Regions from separate parts of the Streptomyces sp. NPDC017056 genome, predicted to be linked through region 2. Evidence: riboswitches for the same ligand, from Rfam matches in the RefSeq annotation. Region 2 holds a riboswitch; the other holds the start of a gene.
What was found. A riboswitch is a leader RNA that binds a small molecule or an ion and turns the genes downstream of it on or off. The one in region 2 is predicted to bind S-adenosylmethionine.

Region 1 (6,506 bases), on a different contig from region 2:
GGCCCGGTCGTCGGCGCGACGGCGTCGAGCGTCTTGAGCCCGTCGCCGGTGTTCAGCACGACGGTGGTCAGCGCCGGGTCGAGCAGGCCGTCCTCGATCAGCTTCTTCGTGACGCCCACGGTCACCCCGCCGGCGGTCTCGGCGAAGATGCCCTCCGTACGGGCCAGCAGCTTGATCGCGTCGACCACCTGCGCGTCGTCGACGTCCTCGACGGCGCCGCCGGTGCGGCGGGCGATGTCGAGCACGTACGGGCCGTCGGCCGGGTTGCCGATGGCCAGCGACTTGGCGATGGTGTCCGGCTTCTGCGGCCGTACGACGTCGTGGCCCGCCTTGAAGGCCGTGGAGACCGGCGAACAGCCCTCGGCCTGGGCGCCGAAGATCTTGTACGGCTTGTCCTCGACCAGGCCGAGCGCGATCAGCTCCTTCAGCCCCTTGTCGATCTTCGTGAGCTGGGAGCCGGAGGCGATCGGGATGACGATCTGGTCCGGCAGCCGCCAGCCGAGCTGTTCGCAGATCTCGTAGGCGAGCGTCTTGGAACCCTCGCCGTAGTACGGGCGGAGGTTCACGTTGACGAAGCCCCAGCCCTCGCCGAGCGGGTCGCCGATCAGCTCCGAGCAGAAGCGGTTGACGTCGTCGTAGTTGCCCTCGATGCCGACCAGCTCGCCGCCGTACACCGCGGCCATGACGACCTTGCCCGCCTCCAGGTCGTGCGGGATGAAGACGCAGGAGCGGAAGCCGGCGCGGGCCGCCGCGGCGCCGACCGCGCCCGCGAGGTTGCCGGTGGAGGAGCAGGACAGCGTGGTGAAGCCGAAGGCGCGGGCGGCCTCGACGGCGATGGCGACGACGCGGTCCTTGAAGGAGTGCGTCGGGTTGCCGGAGTCGTCCTTGACGTACAGGCCGCCGGTGACGCCCAGCTCGCGGGCCAGGTTGTCGGCCTTGACCAGCTTGGTCAGGCCGGGGTTCAGGTTGGGCTTGTCCGCGACGTCGGCCGGGACGGGCAGCAGCGGCGCGTACCGCCAGATGCTGTTCGGGCCGGCCTCGATGCGCTTGCGCAGGCCCTCGGGGTCGCCCGTCGGCAGGTCGTACGCCACTTCCAGCGGCCCGAAACAGACGGCGCACGCGAAGATCGGTCCGAGGTCGAAGCGCTCACCGCACTCGCGGCAGGACAGCGCGACGGCCGGGCCCAGGGAAACGGTGGCGGAAGTGGTGCTCTCAACGGATTGCACAGCCATGGAGGCGAGGCCCTTTCTCCTCATCTTCCTCGCGGCGCATCTCGCCACGAGACGGAATTGGCACCTTCCCTAGCCGGGAGCCTCGCGGGCCGCACGTGACGCGCGGCGACGGAGACCGGCTGGAGGGTTGCCGGGGCTTCAACGGGCCGTATCCCTCTGCCCCTCTGGATGAGCGGTATGGCGCTGGGCCGTGGCCCAGGCGTTTGTCGCGGCGACCCCGGCATGTCCGGGACGATCGCGTTGTTCAAGACTGTAGCCGAAGGGATGGGCGGTTGAGACAGCCGTCCGCACCGCGAGATGGATCACATCGCTGGTCCGGGAACGAAGGAGACGCGCAGGTGCTGCAAGAGGTGGAGCGCTGGCTGGCCGGCCGGTCCTGGTCGGCCGCCGACCGCCCGCTCGACCGGCTGCTGGCCGCCAAGCGCGAGACCGGGCAGACGGTCTCCGTCGTGCTGCCGGCGCTCGACGAGGAGGCGACGGTCGGCGCGATCGTCGAGGCGATCCGTACGGAGCTGATGACGCCGTCGGTGCCGCTGGTCGACGAGCTGGTGGTGCTGGACTCCGGTTCCACGGACGGCACGGCCAAGGTCGCGGCCGAGGCCGGGGCGCGGGTCGTCCACCGGGACGAGGTGCTGCCGAGGCTGCCCGCGCTGCCCGGCAAGGGCGAGGTGCTGTGGCGCTCCCTGCTGGCCACCGGCGGCGACCTCGTGTGCTTCGTCGACGCGGACCTGCGCGAGTTCGACGCCGGTTTCGTCTCCGGGATCGTCGGCCCGCTGCTGACCGACCCGGAGGTGCAGTTCGTCAAGGGCATGTACGACCGTCCGCTGGGCGAGGCGGCCGGGCAGGGCGGCCGGGTCACCGAGCTGGTCGCCCGGCCGCTGCTGAACCTGCACTGGCCGCAGCTCGCCGGGTTCGTGCAGCCGCTGGGCGGGGAGTACGCGGCCCGCCGGTCGCTGCTGGAGCGGCTGCCGTTCCCGGTGGGCTACGGCGTGGAGCTGGGCCTGCTGGTGGACGCGCTGCACACGGCCGGGCTGGACGCGCTGGCCCAGGTCGACGTCGGCGTACGCAAGCACCGCCACCAGAGCGGCCAGGCGCTCGGCAGGATGGCGGCGGCGATCTACCGCACCGCGCAGCTGCGGCTGGCCAGGGGCCACCTGGTGCGCCCGCGGCTGACCCAGTTCGAGCGCGGCGAGACCGGTTTCGTGCCGCGCACCTGGGACGTGGACACCGAGGAGCGCCCGCCGATGGCGGAGATACCGGAGTACGCGGCGCGCCGCGCGGCCTGAGCGGAGCTTCCGGGCGCCGCGGAATGCGCGGCGTTCCGCCTGGCCTTGGCACGTTTGAGCGGTTCGGTGGCGGGCTAGTCTCGCAACATGGTCTCCGAGCGTTCTGGTGCCCAGGTTCTCGTCGCGTCCAACCGCGGCCCGGTGTCTTACTCGAAGGGGGACGACGGCGCGCTGACCGCCAAACGGGGCGGCGGCGGGCTGGTCTCCGGGCTCTCCGCCATCGGGCCCGACGCCGGCGCGGTGTGGGTGTGCGCCGCCCTGGGCGACGGTGACCGGGAGGCGGCCCGGCGCAGCGGCGGTCACCTGGACACCGCCGACACGGGCGGCCAGCACGTACGGATGCTGGACATTCCCGCCGACGTCTTCGGCGACGCCTACAACGGCATCGCGAACTCGGTGCTCTGGTTCGTCCACCACATGCTCTACCAAACGCCGCTGGAACCCGCCTTCGACGACGGTTTCCGGGCCCAGTGGGCGGCGTACGAGCGCTACAACGCCGCGTTCGCCGACGCGCTCGCCGACGAGGCCGCGCCGGGCGCCGCCGTCCTCGTGCAGGACTACCACCTGACGCTGGTGCCGGGCCTGCTCCGCGCCCGCCGCCCCGACCTGCGCATCGGGCACTTCTCGCACACGCCGTGGGCGCCGGCCGACTACTTCCGGATGCTGCCGGACGACGTGGCCGAGGCGGTGCTGCGCGGCATCCTGGGCGGCGACCGGGCCGCGTTCCTGACCCGGCGCTGGGCCGAGGCGTTCGCGGACTGCTGTGCGGCGGTGCTGGGCGCCGAGGTCACGCGCGAGGGCGGGGAGCCGAGCGTCACCTACGAGGGCCGTACGACCCGGCTCGGGGTGCACGGCCTGGGCGCCGACGCGGAGTTCCTGCGGGAGCGGGCGCACCGGCCCGACGTGGACGAGCGGCTGGCGGCGCTGCGCGAGCAGATCGGCGGCCCGGACCGCAAGACGATCGTGCGGGTGGACCGTACCGAGCTGTCCAAGAACATCGTGCGCGGCCTCCAGGCGTACCGGGCGCTGCTGGCCGGGCGCCCCGAGTGGCGCGAGCGCGTCGTGCACGTCGCGTTCGCCTATCCCTCCCGGCAGGACCTGGCGGTCTACCGCGCTTACACGGACGAGGTCGGGCGGCTGGCCGAGGAGATCAACGCCGAGTTCGGCACGCCGGGCTGGCAGCCGGTCGTGCTGCACGTGAAGGACGACTTCGCGCGGTCGCTGGCCGCCTACAGGATCGCCGACGTGGCGCTGGTCAACCCGATCAGGGACGGCATGAACCTGGTCGCCAAGGAGGTCCCGGTGATCTCGGAGGCGGGCTGCGCGCTGGTGCTCTCCCGCGAGGCCGGGGCCTACGCGGAGCTGGGCGAGGACGCGGTCTGCGTCAATCCGTACGACGTCACGGGCACCGCCCGCGCCCTCCACGAGGCGCTGTCCATGGAAGGCGGCGAGCGGGCGGAGCGCACGAAGCGGCTGGCCGCTGCCGCCACCGCGCTGCCGCCGGACCGCTGGTTCCTCCAGCAGCTGCGGGCGCTGGAGCGGTAGCGGCGCCGGGCCCTCAGGCGGGCGGTGCCCCCAGCCGGTCCGCGAGGGCGCCGAGCAGCGCGACGACGCCGGGCGGCCCGTCGACGACGAGGTCCGCGCGGTCGGCCAGCTCGGCCACCTCCGCGCTGCCGCTGCACACCAGCACGCCGGCCAGGCCGTCCGAGCGCAGCTTGTCCACGGCGGAGTAGGCCGCGAGGTCGCCGAGGTCGTCGCCCCCGTACAGGACGGTGCCGGCGCCGGTCTCGCGGACGAAGTCGGCGAGCGCGACACCCTTGTCCATGCCGGGCGGGCGCAGTTCGAGGACGTACCGGCCCGGCTCGACGATCAGGCCGTGCCGCTCGGCGAGTGCGTACAGGGGCCCGCGCAGCAGGTCGTAGGCGGCCTGCGGGTCCTCGGCGCGGCGGGTGTGCACGGCGATGGCGCGGCCCTTGTCCTCCACCCAGGAGGCGTGCCAGGCGCCGAGTTTGTCCAGTACGCCGGGGAGTTCGGCCTGTACGGCGGCGACGCCGGGGGGCGGCGCGGGGGCCCGTACGGTGCCGGTGGCCGCGTCCCAGCGCTCGGCGCCGTAGCCGCCCAGGACGACGAGCCGTTCCAGCCCTGCCGCGCCCGCGAAGCCGCCGAGGCGGACCGCGACGCCGGCCGGGCGGCCGGTGACGACCACCAGCGCGCCGAGCAGCGGCGCCAGGCGGGCGAGCGCCGCCACGGCGCCGGGGTGGGCGCGGGCTTTTTCGGGGTCGGGCACGATGTCGGCGAGCGTGCCGTCGTAGTCGAGAGCGATCACGGCTCGGTCCGGCCGGTCCAGCAGCGCGGCGAGACCGTCGCGCCCGGCGTCGGTGGCCGGCGTCGGCAAGGAGTTCGGGGGGCTGCCCATGGCGACGAGATTACCGGTCGGCCGCGGGCGCGTGCCGGGGGTACGGGGCATCGGCGGCCCGCGCCGTCGCCGCCGTACGGGGCCGGGTCAGCGGCGGCCGCGCCGGGCCTCGCGGACGCGGCGCAGCCGGTTGACCGTGACCGGGTCGTGGGCGAGCGCTCGCGGGTCGTCCAGCAGCGCGTTCAGCAGCTGGTAGTAGCGGGTCGGCGAGATGCCGAGCCGCTCGCGGATGACCCGCTCCTTGACGCCCTGCCGCGGCCAGGAGCGGCGCTCGACACCGAGCACCGCCTCGTCCTGCGCGGACAGTGCCCCTATGCCACCGCCCCCGGTGCCGCCGTCGGTGCCGTCACTTGTCATCACGCGTCCACGATAAGGCCGGGGTACGACAATCCCGTGCCGCGCCCGCCCGCCGTGCGGCCGCTCACTTGGCGGTGTTGTCCGCCTCGTTCGCGGTGTTCTGCATGTCGCTGAGCACGCCGGCCGGGTTGCCGTTCGGGCCCACCGCGGTGCCCATCTTCGCCTTGACGGTCTTGCTGACCAGCGGCCAGGAGGTCTTGTTGGCGGGGTAGAACTCGGCGTTGTCCAGCTGGCGCAGGAAGCTGTGCAGCTTGGCGTACTTCTTGTCGGCGAGCATCGCCTGCGAGCCGGAGGTGGTGACGGGCAGCAGGCCGTAGCCGCCGGAGAAGTCCATGACGTTCTTCTCGTTGTAGACGAAGTCCAGGAACTTGCCGACCTGGCTGCGGTGGCCGCCCTGCTTGAACGCCGTCATCCAGTCGGCGACGCCCATGGTCGCCTTGGCCTTGCCGGAGACGCCCGGCAGGTCGACGGTGCCGTAGTCGACGCCCTTGGCCTCGGCCTGCTTCATCAGGGTGGGGTGGCCGTTGAGCATGCCGACCTCGCCGGCCGCGAAGGCGTTGAAGGCGTCCTGGCGGTTGAGCTTGGCCGGGTCGGTGCCGGTCAGGCCCGGGGCGACCAGGTCCTTCTTCAGCCATTCGAAGGTCTTGACGTTCTCCGGCGAGTCGATCGTGTACTTGCCGATGCTGTCGGTGTAGCTGCCGCCGCCGCTGAGCATCCACATCAGCGTCTCGGCCTGCGTCTCCTCCGGGCCGAACGGCAGCGCGTACGGCATCTTCACGCCCTTGGCCTTGAGCTTGGCCGCGTCCGCCGCGATATCCGCCCAGCTCTGCGGCGGGTCGGTGATGCCGGCCTCGGCGAAGAGCTTCTTGTTGTAGAAGAGGCGGCGGGTGCTGGCGCCGAAGGGCATGCCGTACTGGCGGCGCTGGTACTCCCCCGCCTGCGCGAGGGCGGGCACGAAGTCGGCCTGGACGGGGATGCTGAGCAGCTGGTCGGCTCCGTAGAGCTTGCCTTCGGCGGCGTAGTCCGCGTACGCGCCGATCTGCGCCATGTCCGGTGCCTTGCCGGCCTTGACCAGGTCTTCGACCTTCTTGTCGACGTCCTTCCAGCTGTAGACCGAGACGTCGACCTTGATGCCGGGGTTCTGCTTCTCGAAGTCCTTGACGAGCTTGTCCCAGTAGTGCTGGGAGGAGTTCGCCTCGTTGTCGCCGTAGTCCG
Region 2 (6,506 bases):
GGAGATCGCCGAGAAGATCGCCGCGCTGGAGGGCGTCAGCGAGGTCTACTCGGTCACCGGCGCCCACGACCTGATCGCGATGGTGCGGGTGGCCGAGCACGACGACCTGGCGGACGTCATCCCCGGCCGGATCAGCAAGGTGCCGGGCGTGTCCTCCACCGAGACGCACATCGCGTTCCGTACGTACTCCCAGCACGACCTGGAAGCGGCCTTCGCGATCGGCCTGGACGCCTGACCCGGGCCGCCTCCGCGTACGGCACCCGCGCCGCGGCGCCCGGACAGCGGAGCGCCGCGGCGGGGCGGTCCGTGAGCTACCCGGCGGCCGCGGTGTCCGGCACGCAGCGGCCGTCCTCGGTGCGGTAGCTCCACCGCGCGCCGTCCGTGACCAGCTCCTTGACGGCCCGCACGAAGCGGTCCACGTGCTCGTCGGGCGTGCCGGCGCCGAAGCTCACCCGGATGGCGTTCAGCGACTGCTCCCCCGGCGCCCCCTCCGGCGCGCCGCACTCCCCCGGGGCCTGGGACCCGGCGCCCAGCAGGGTCCGTACGAGGGGGTGCGCGCAGAACAGCCCGTCGCGCACGCCGATGCCGTACTCCGCCGAGAGCGCCGCCGCGAAGTGCGAGCTGTTCCAGCCCGCGACGACGAAGGACAGCACGCCCACGCGCGGCGCGTCGTCCCCGAACAGCGACAGCACGGTCACCTCGGGCACCTCGGCGAGGCCCGCGCGTACCCGCTCGACCAGCTGCTGTTCCCTGGCGACCAGGCTCTCGAAGCCCGCCTCGGTCAGCGCCTTGCAGGCGGCGGCGATGGCGTAGACGCCGATGACGTTGGGCGAACCGGCCTCGTGGCGGGCGGCGGTGGTGTGCCAGTCGACGTCCACCCCGCCGTCGACGCGGCGCGCGACCGTACGGCTGGCGCCGCCGCCCGCGAGGTACGGCTCCGCCGCCTGGAGCCAGTCCGCGCGCCCGGCCAGCACGCCCGCCCCGAAGGGCGCGTACAGCTTGTGGCCGGAGAAGGCGACCCAGTCCACGTCCAGCTCCGCGAGGTCGACCGGGTGGTGCGGGGCGAGCTGGGCGGCGTCCAGGACGATCCGCGCGCCGTGCGCGTGCGCCGCGGCGGCCAGCTCCCGTACGGGCCACAGCTCACCGGTCACATTGGAGGCACCGGTCACGCAGACCAGGGCGTTGCCGCTCCGCTGCGCTCCGCCTCCGCTCTTCTCGAAGCCCTCGGAAGCGGAGCCCGGCTCGCGCTCGGCCAGTGCCCGTTCCAGCGTGTCCACCGCCTGCTGCGGGGTGCGGGGAGCATCGAGGTACGTCACCTCGATGTCCGCGCGCTGCTCCCAGGGCAGCAGCGAGGCGTGGTGCTCGGTCTCGAAGACGAACACCCGTGTGTGTGCGGGCAGCACGGCGGCCAGCAGGTTAAGCGAGTCGGTGGTAGAGCGGGTGAAGACCACCTGGTCTCCCTCCCTGCATCCGAGGAAGCGGGCAACCTCCGCGCGGCTGTTCTCGAACAGGTCGGTGGACAGCTGCGAGAGGTAGCCGGCGCCGCGGTGCACGCTGCCGTAGTACGGGGCGTACGCGGCCACGTCGTCCCAGACGCGCTGGAGCGCCGGGGCGCTGGCGGCGATGTCCAGCGCCGCGTACTCGACCTCGCCGCCGGTGACGAGCGGGACCAGGACGTCGCGCCCCAGCACGGGCAGCGGGGCGCAGACGGCGGCATCGGTGGCGGAATCGGTGGCGGCAGGGGTGGCAGCGGCGGAAACAGGCATGGCGAACTCCCGTGAAGGCAGGGCGACTTCGCTGCGGGGCGCACACGCCGAAGCGGGGCCGGACCGGCAGCGGTGAAAGAAAAAAGGGGTGCGGAAAACGGGGCCGAACGGCCCTAACGCATTCGCTGATTCACGGGAGATCTCCCTCAAGGACCAGGATCCCTGGCACGAGGGATCCGCGCTTGCCGCAGACCTCGCTGCCTGCGGCCTGGTCATCACCCGGGGCACCCCGCCACGGACGGAGGGTTGCCGGACAGCGGGCCGGGGCCTGTGTCGCTGTCACTCGTGACCTGGGCAGCATCATGCCACACGATCGGACAGGCGCAAGGCCCGGTCCGCATCCCGGACCGGGCCCCGCGTCACACCACCGCGCTCAGGCGTTGCTGGCCGCCACCCACCGCTCCAGTGCCCGGCGGGCCGCGCCGGAGTCGACGGACTCGGCGGCCTTCGCGATGCCCGCCGCGATCTGCTCGGTCAGGGGCGCGTCCGTCGGCTCCAGGGCGACCAGCGCCGCCGCGGAGTTCAGCAGGACCGCGTCGCGTACGGGGCCCGGCTCGCCGCCCAGCAGGCGGCGCGCCACATCCGCGTTGTACGAGGCGTCGGCGCCGCGCAGCGCCTCCACGGGCACCAGGCCGATGCCCACGTCGCGCGGGTCGAAGGTCTCCTCGCGGACGTCGCCGTCCCGTACGACCCACACCTTGGACGTGGCGGTGGTGGTCAGTTCGTCCAGGCCGTCGTCGCCGCGGAAGACCAGGGCGGAGGAGCCGCGCTCGGCCAGCACCCCGGCCAGGATGGGCGCCATCCGCGCGTCGGCCACACCGGTGGCCTGGGCCCGTACCTTCGCCGGGTTGGTCAGCGGGCCCAGCACGTTGAAGGTCGTACGGATGCCCAGTTCGCGCCGCGCGGGCGCCACGTGCCGCAGCGAGGGGTGGAACTTGACCGCGAAGCAGAAGGTGATCCCGGCCTCCTCGGCGACCTCGACGACCCGGCGCGGGGTCAGGTCCAGGTTCACGCCCAGCTTCTCCAGCACGTCGGACGCGCCGCTGGCCGACGAGGCGGCGCGGTTGCCGTGTTTGACGACCTTCGCGCCGGTGCCGGCCACCACGACCGAGGACATCGTGGAGATGTTGACGGTCTTGGCGCCGTCGCCGCCGGTGCCGACGATGTCCACGCTCGGGCCCGGCACCTCGATGAGGTTGGCGTGCGCGTACATCGCCCGTACCAGTCCCGAGATCTCCGCCACGGTCTCGCCCTTGGCCCGCAGCGCCACCGCGAACCCGGCGATCTGCGCGTCGGTGGCCTGGCCGCGCATGATGCGGTCCATCGCCCACGCGGTGTCGTCGGCGCCCAGGTCGCGGCCCTGGAGGAGGGCTTCCAGCACGCCCGGCCAGGTGCGGGCCGCCACGCTGTCGCCGCCGTTCGGGGTCGCAACGTTCATGGTCCACACTCCTGGATTCGTCTCCTGCTGGTGCCGAAACCCTATCCGGCGGCCCGGCACGCCGGAGGGCCCCGTCCAGTTCCTGGAAGGGGCCCTCTGGGTGGCGTACTTACGCGGTGGTACTGCCGTGCGTCACACGGCGGGGATCAGTGGTGGCCGTGGCCGCTGGTGATCTCCTTGTACTCCTCCGGGGTCGGCTTCGGGATGACGTTGTCCTCGCCGTAGTAGCCCTTGGAGAGCTTGGCGCGGAGCTTGGTCGTCCGCTTGACCTTCCGCTCGACACCGTTCTCGTCGACCTCCGGGCCGATCTCGAACGGCTTGGGCTGCTCGTGCTGGGTGAGCGTGTGCAGCTGCTCCTGGTTGAGCGGCTCGTGCACCTCGATGAACTCACCGTGCGGCAGGCGCTTGATGATGCCGGACTCGCGTCCGTGCAGCACCTTGTCGCGGTCGCGGCGCTGGAGGCCCAGGCAGATCCGCTTGGTGACGATGAAGGCGAGCACCGGCCCGACGAAGAAGCCGATCCGGACGAACCAGGTCAGCGAGTTCAGCGACAGGTGGAAGTGCGTGGCCCACAGGTCGTTGCCGCCGCCGATCAGCATGATGAGGTAGGCGGTCAGCCAGGCCACACCGAAGCCGGTACGGGTCGGCGCGTTGCGCGGGCGGTCCAGGATGTGGTGCTCGCGCTTGTCGCCGGTGACCCAGGACTCGACGAACGGGTAGACCGCGATCGCGACCAGCACCAGCGGGAAGATGATGATCGGGATCAGCACACCGAAGTTGATGGTGTGGCCCCAGATGTCCCACTCCCAGCCGGGCATCACACGGACCAGACCCTCGGCGAAGCCCATGTACCAGTCGGGCTGGGCGCCGGTGGACACCTGGTCGGGCCGGTACGGGCCGATGGCCCACACCGGGTTGATGCTGGCGACCGCCGCGATCACCGAGATCACGCCGAAGACCAGGAAGAAGAAGCCTCCGGCCTTGGCCATGTAGACCGGCAGCAGCGGCATGCCGACGACGTTCTTGTTGGTCTTGCCGGCACCCGGGAACTGCGTGTGCTTGTGGTAGAAGACCAGGATCAGGTGCGCCACCAGCAGACCCAGCATGATGCCGGGCAGCAGCAGGACGTGCACCGTGAAGAACCTCGGGATGATGTCGTGCCCCGGGAATTCCCCGCCGAAGATGAACATCTGGAGGTACGAGCCGACCAGCGGCATCGCCAGGATGACGCCCTCGATGAAGCGGACGCCGGTGCCGGAGAGCAGGTCGTCCGGCAGGGAGTAGCCGGTGAAGCCGGTGAACATGCCCAGCACCAGCAGCAGGAAGCCGAACAGCCAGTTGACCTCGCGCGGCTTGCGGAAGGCGCCGGTGAAGAACACCCGCATCATGTGCACCATCATGCCGCCCAGGAAGACCAGGGCCGCCCAGTGGTGGATCTGCCGGATGAGCAGACCGCCGCGCACGTCGAAGCTGATGTCCAGCGTCGACTCGAACGCCTGCGTCATCCGGATCCCGTGCATGGGCACGTACGAGCCGTGGTAGGTCACCTCGGCCATGCTCGGGTGGAAGAACAGCGTCAGGTAGACGCCGGTCAGGATGATGATGATGAAGCTGTAGAGGCAGATCTCGCCCAGCATGAAGGACCAGTGGTCCGGGAAGATCTTGCGCATGTTGGCCTTGGCGAGGCTGTAGATGCCCAGCCGGCCGTCCGCCCAGTCGGCGATCCGCTCGCCCCGCGGCGCCTGGCCGCGGCGCGTGGTGGTCGCGCTCGTCTCGTTACTCATCCGCGCTCCCAGAAGCTCGGGCCGACGGGCTCCGCGAAGTCGCTGACGGCTTCGAGGAAGCCGTCCTTGACCGTGATGTGCAGCTGCGGCAGGGCGTGCCCGGCAGGGCCGAAGATGACGCGTCCGCCGTCGGCCAGGTCGAAGGTCGACTGGTGGCAGGGGCACAGCACGTGGTGCGTCTGCTGCTCGTACAGGCTGATCGGGCAGCCCACGTGGGTGCAGATCTTCGAGTACGCGACGATGCCCTCGTGCGACCAGTCCAGTTCCTGCTTGTCCTTGATGTTCTGCGGCTGGATCCGCACGAGCATCAGGGCGTCCTTGGCGATCTTCTGGTTGAACTCGTGGTCGTCCTCCTCCAGGCCCTCGGGCTTGGCGAAGGTCAGCGAGCCGACCGCGATGTCCTCGGGACGCAGCGGGAGGTTGGTGGACTGGTTGACCAGGCGGATGCCCTTCTTCCAGCCGGTCGAACGCAGCTTCTTCTCGGGCAGCGGGCCGAGGTCGCGCAGCAGCACGACACCGGAGAGCGGCACCAGGGCCAGCGCGCCGAACATGGTGTTGCGGACCAGCTTGCGGCGGCCGATCGCGGATTCCTTCGCGCCCTGGCGGAAGTCCTCCATGACCTTGGCCTTGACCTCGGGGGCCGCCTCGATCGGGTGCCGGTCGTCCGCGACCTCCTCGTCCGACATCAGCGTGCGGGCCCAGTGGACCGCGCCGGCGCCGATGCAGAAGAGCGCCACACCGAGCGTCAGGCCGAGCCAGAAGTTCAGCGAGCTGACGTGGCCGAACGGCCAGATGTAGGTGATCTCGTCGACCGGGAAGATCACGTAGGCGGCGATGAAGCCGACCGTCGCGAGCATCGACAGGGTGAAGAGAAAGGCGACCGCGCGCTCGGAGCGCTTGGCGGCCCGCTCGTCGATGTCCTGGATGCGGGGCTCGTGGGGCGGCAGCCCCGGGTCGGCGAAGGGGTTGTCCGCCGGCTCGACCGCACCGCCGTGAGCCGTGTCCCGCTCACTGGGGAGGTTCTTTTCTGGCACGTCTTCGTGTCGTCCAGTCTCACTCATGACTTCTTGGCCTTCGTAGTCCGGGCTGCGACCCAGACGGCGACCGCGATCAGCGCGCCCAGGCCGGCGATCCAACCGAAGAGGCCCTCACTGACCGGGCCGAGACCGCCCAGGCCCAGACCACCGGGGCTGGGGGTGTCGTCGCTGTTGACGGCGCCGAGGTAGGACACGATGTCCTTCTTGTTCTGCGGGGACAGCGAACCGTCACCGAAGGAAGGCATGTTCTGCGGGCCGGTCTCCATGGCCTCGTAGATGTGCTTCGGGTCCACGCCTTCGAGCGTCGGTGCGAACTTGCCGTTGGTCAGGGCGCCGCCCTTACCGGTGAAGTTGTGGCACTGCGCGCAGTTCGTACGGAACAGCTCACCGCCCTTGGCGATGTCCGCGCCGTCCTTGCTGTACTGCTCCTTGCCCGGCACGTTGGGACCGGCACCCAGCGACGCGACGTACGCCGCGAGCT

Region 1: another riboswitch for S-adenosylmethionine. It lies ahead of thrC (threonine synthase); the one in region 2 lies ahead of ACH4OW_RS00425 (aminotransferase class V-fold PLP-dependent enzyme).

Annotation. Positions count from the first base shown of each region.
Region 1 covers NZ_JBIRPD010000007.1:130,076-136,581, reverse strand. Annotated here, with positions in the region: gene thrC (threonine synthase) at 1-1,232, opposite strand, end outside; SAM riboswitch class I at 1,250-1,407, opposite strand; gene ACH4OW_RS14950 (glucosyl-3-phosphoglycerate synthase) at 1,571-2,518, shown strand; gene ACH4OW_RS14945 (trehalose-6-phosphate synthase) at 2,606-4,063, shown strand; gene otsB (trehalose-phosphatase) at 4,077-4,934, opposite strand; gene ACH4OW_RS14935 (DUF3263 domain-containing protein) at 5,022-5,291, opposite strand; gene ACH4OW_RS14930 (extracellular solute-binding protein) at 5,356-6,506, opposite strand, start outside.
Region 2 covers NZ_JBIRPD010000001.1:97,385-103,890, forward strand. Annotated here, with positions in the region: gene ACH4OW_RS00420 (Lrp/AsnC ligand binding domain-containing protein) at 1-235, shown strand, start outside; gene ACH4OW_RS00425 (aminotransferase class V-fold PLP-dependent enzyme) at 312-1,766, opposite strand; SAM riboswitch class IV at 1,940-2,057, opposite strand; gene trpD (anthranilate phosphoribosyltransferase) at 2,140-3,204, opposite strand; gene ACH4OW_RS00435 (ubiquinol-cytochrome c reductase cytochrome b subunit) at 3,351-4,988, opposite strand; gene ACH4OW_RS00440 (Rieske 2Fe-2S domain-containing protein) at 4,985-6,049, opposite strand; gene ACH4OW_RS00445 (c-type cytochrome) at 6,046-6,506, opposite strand, start outside.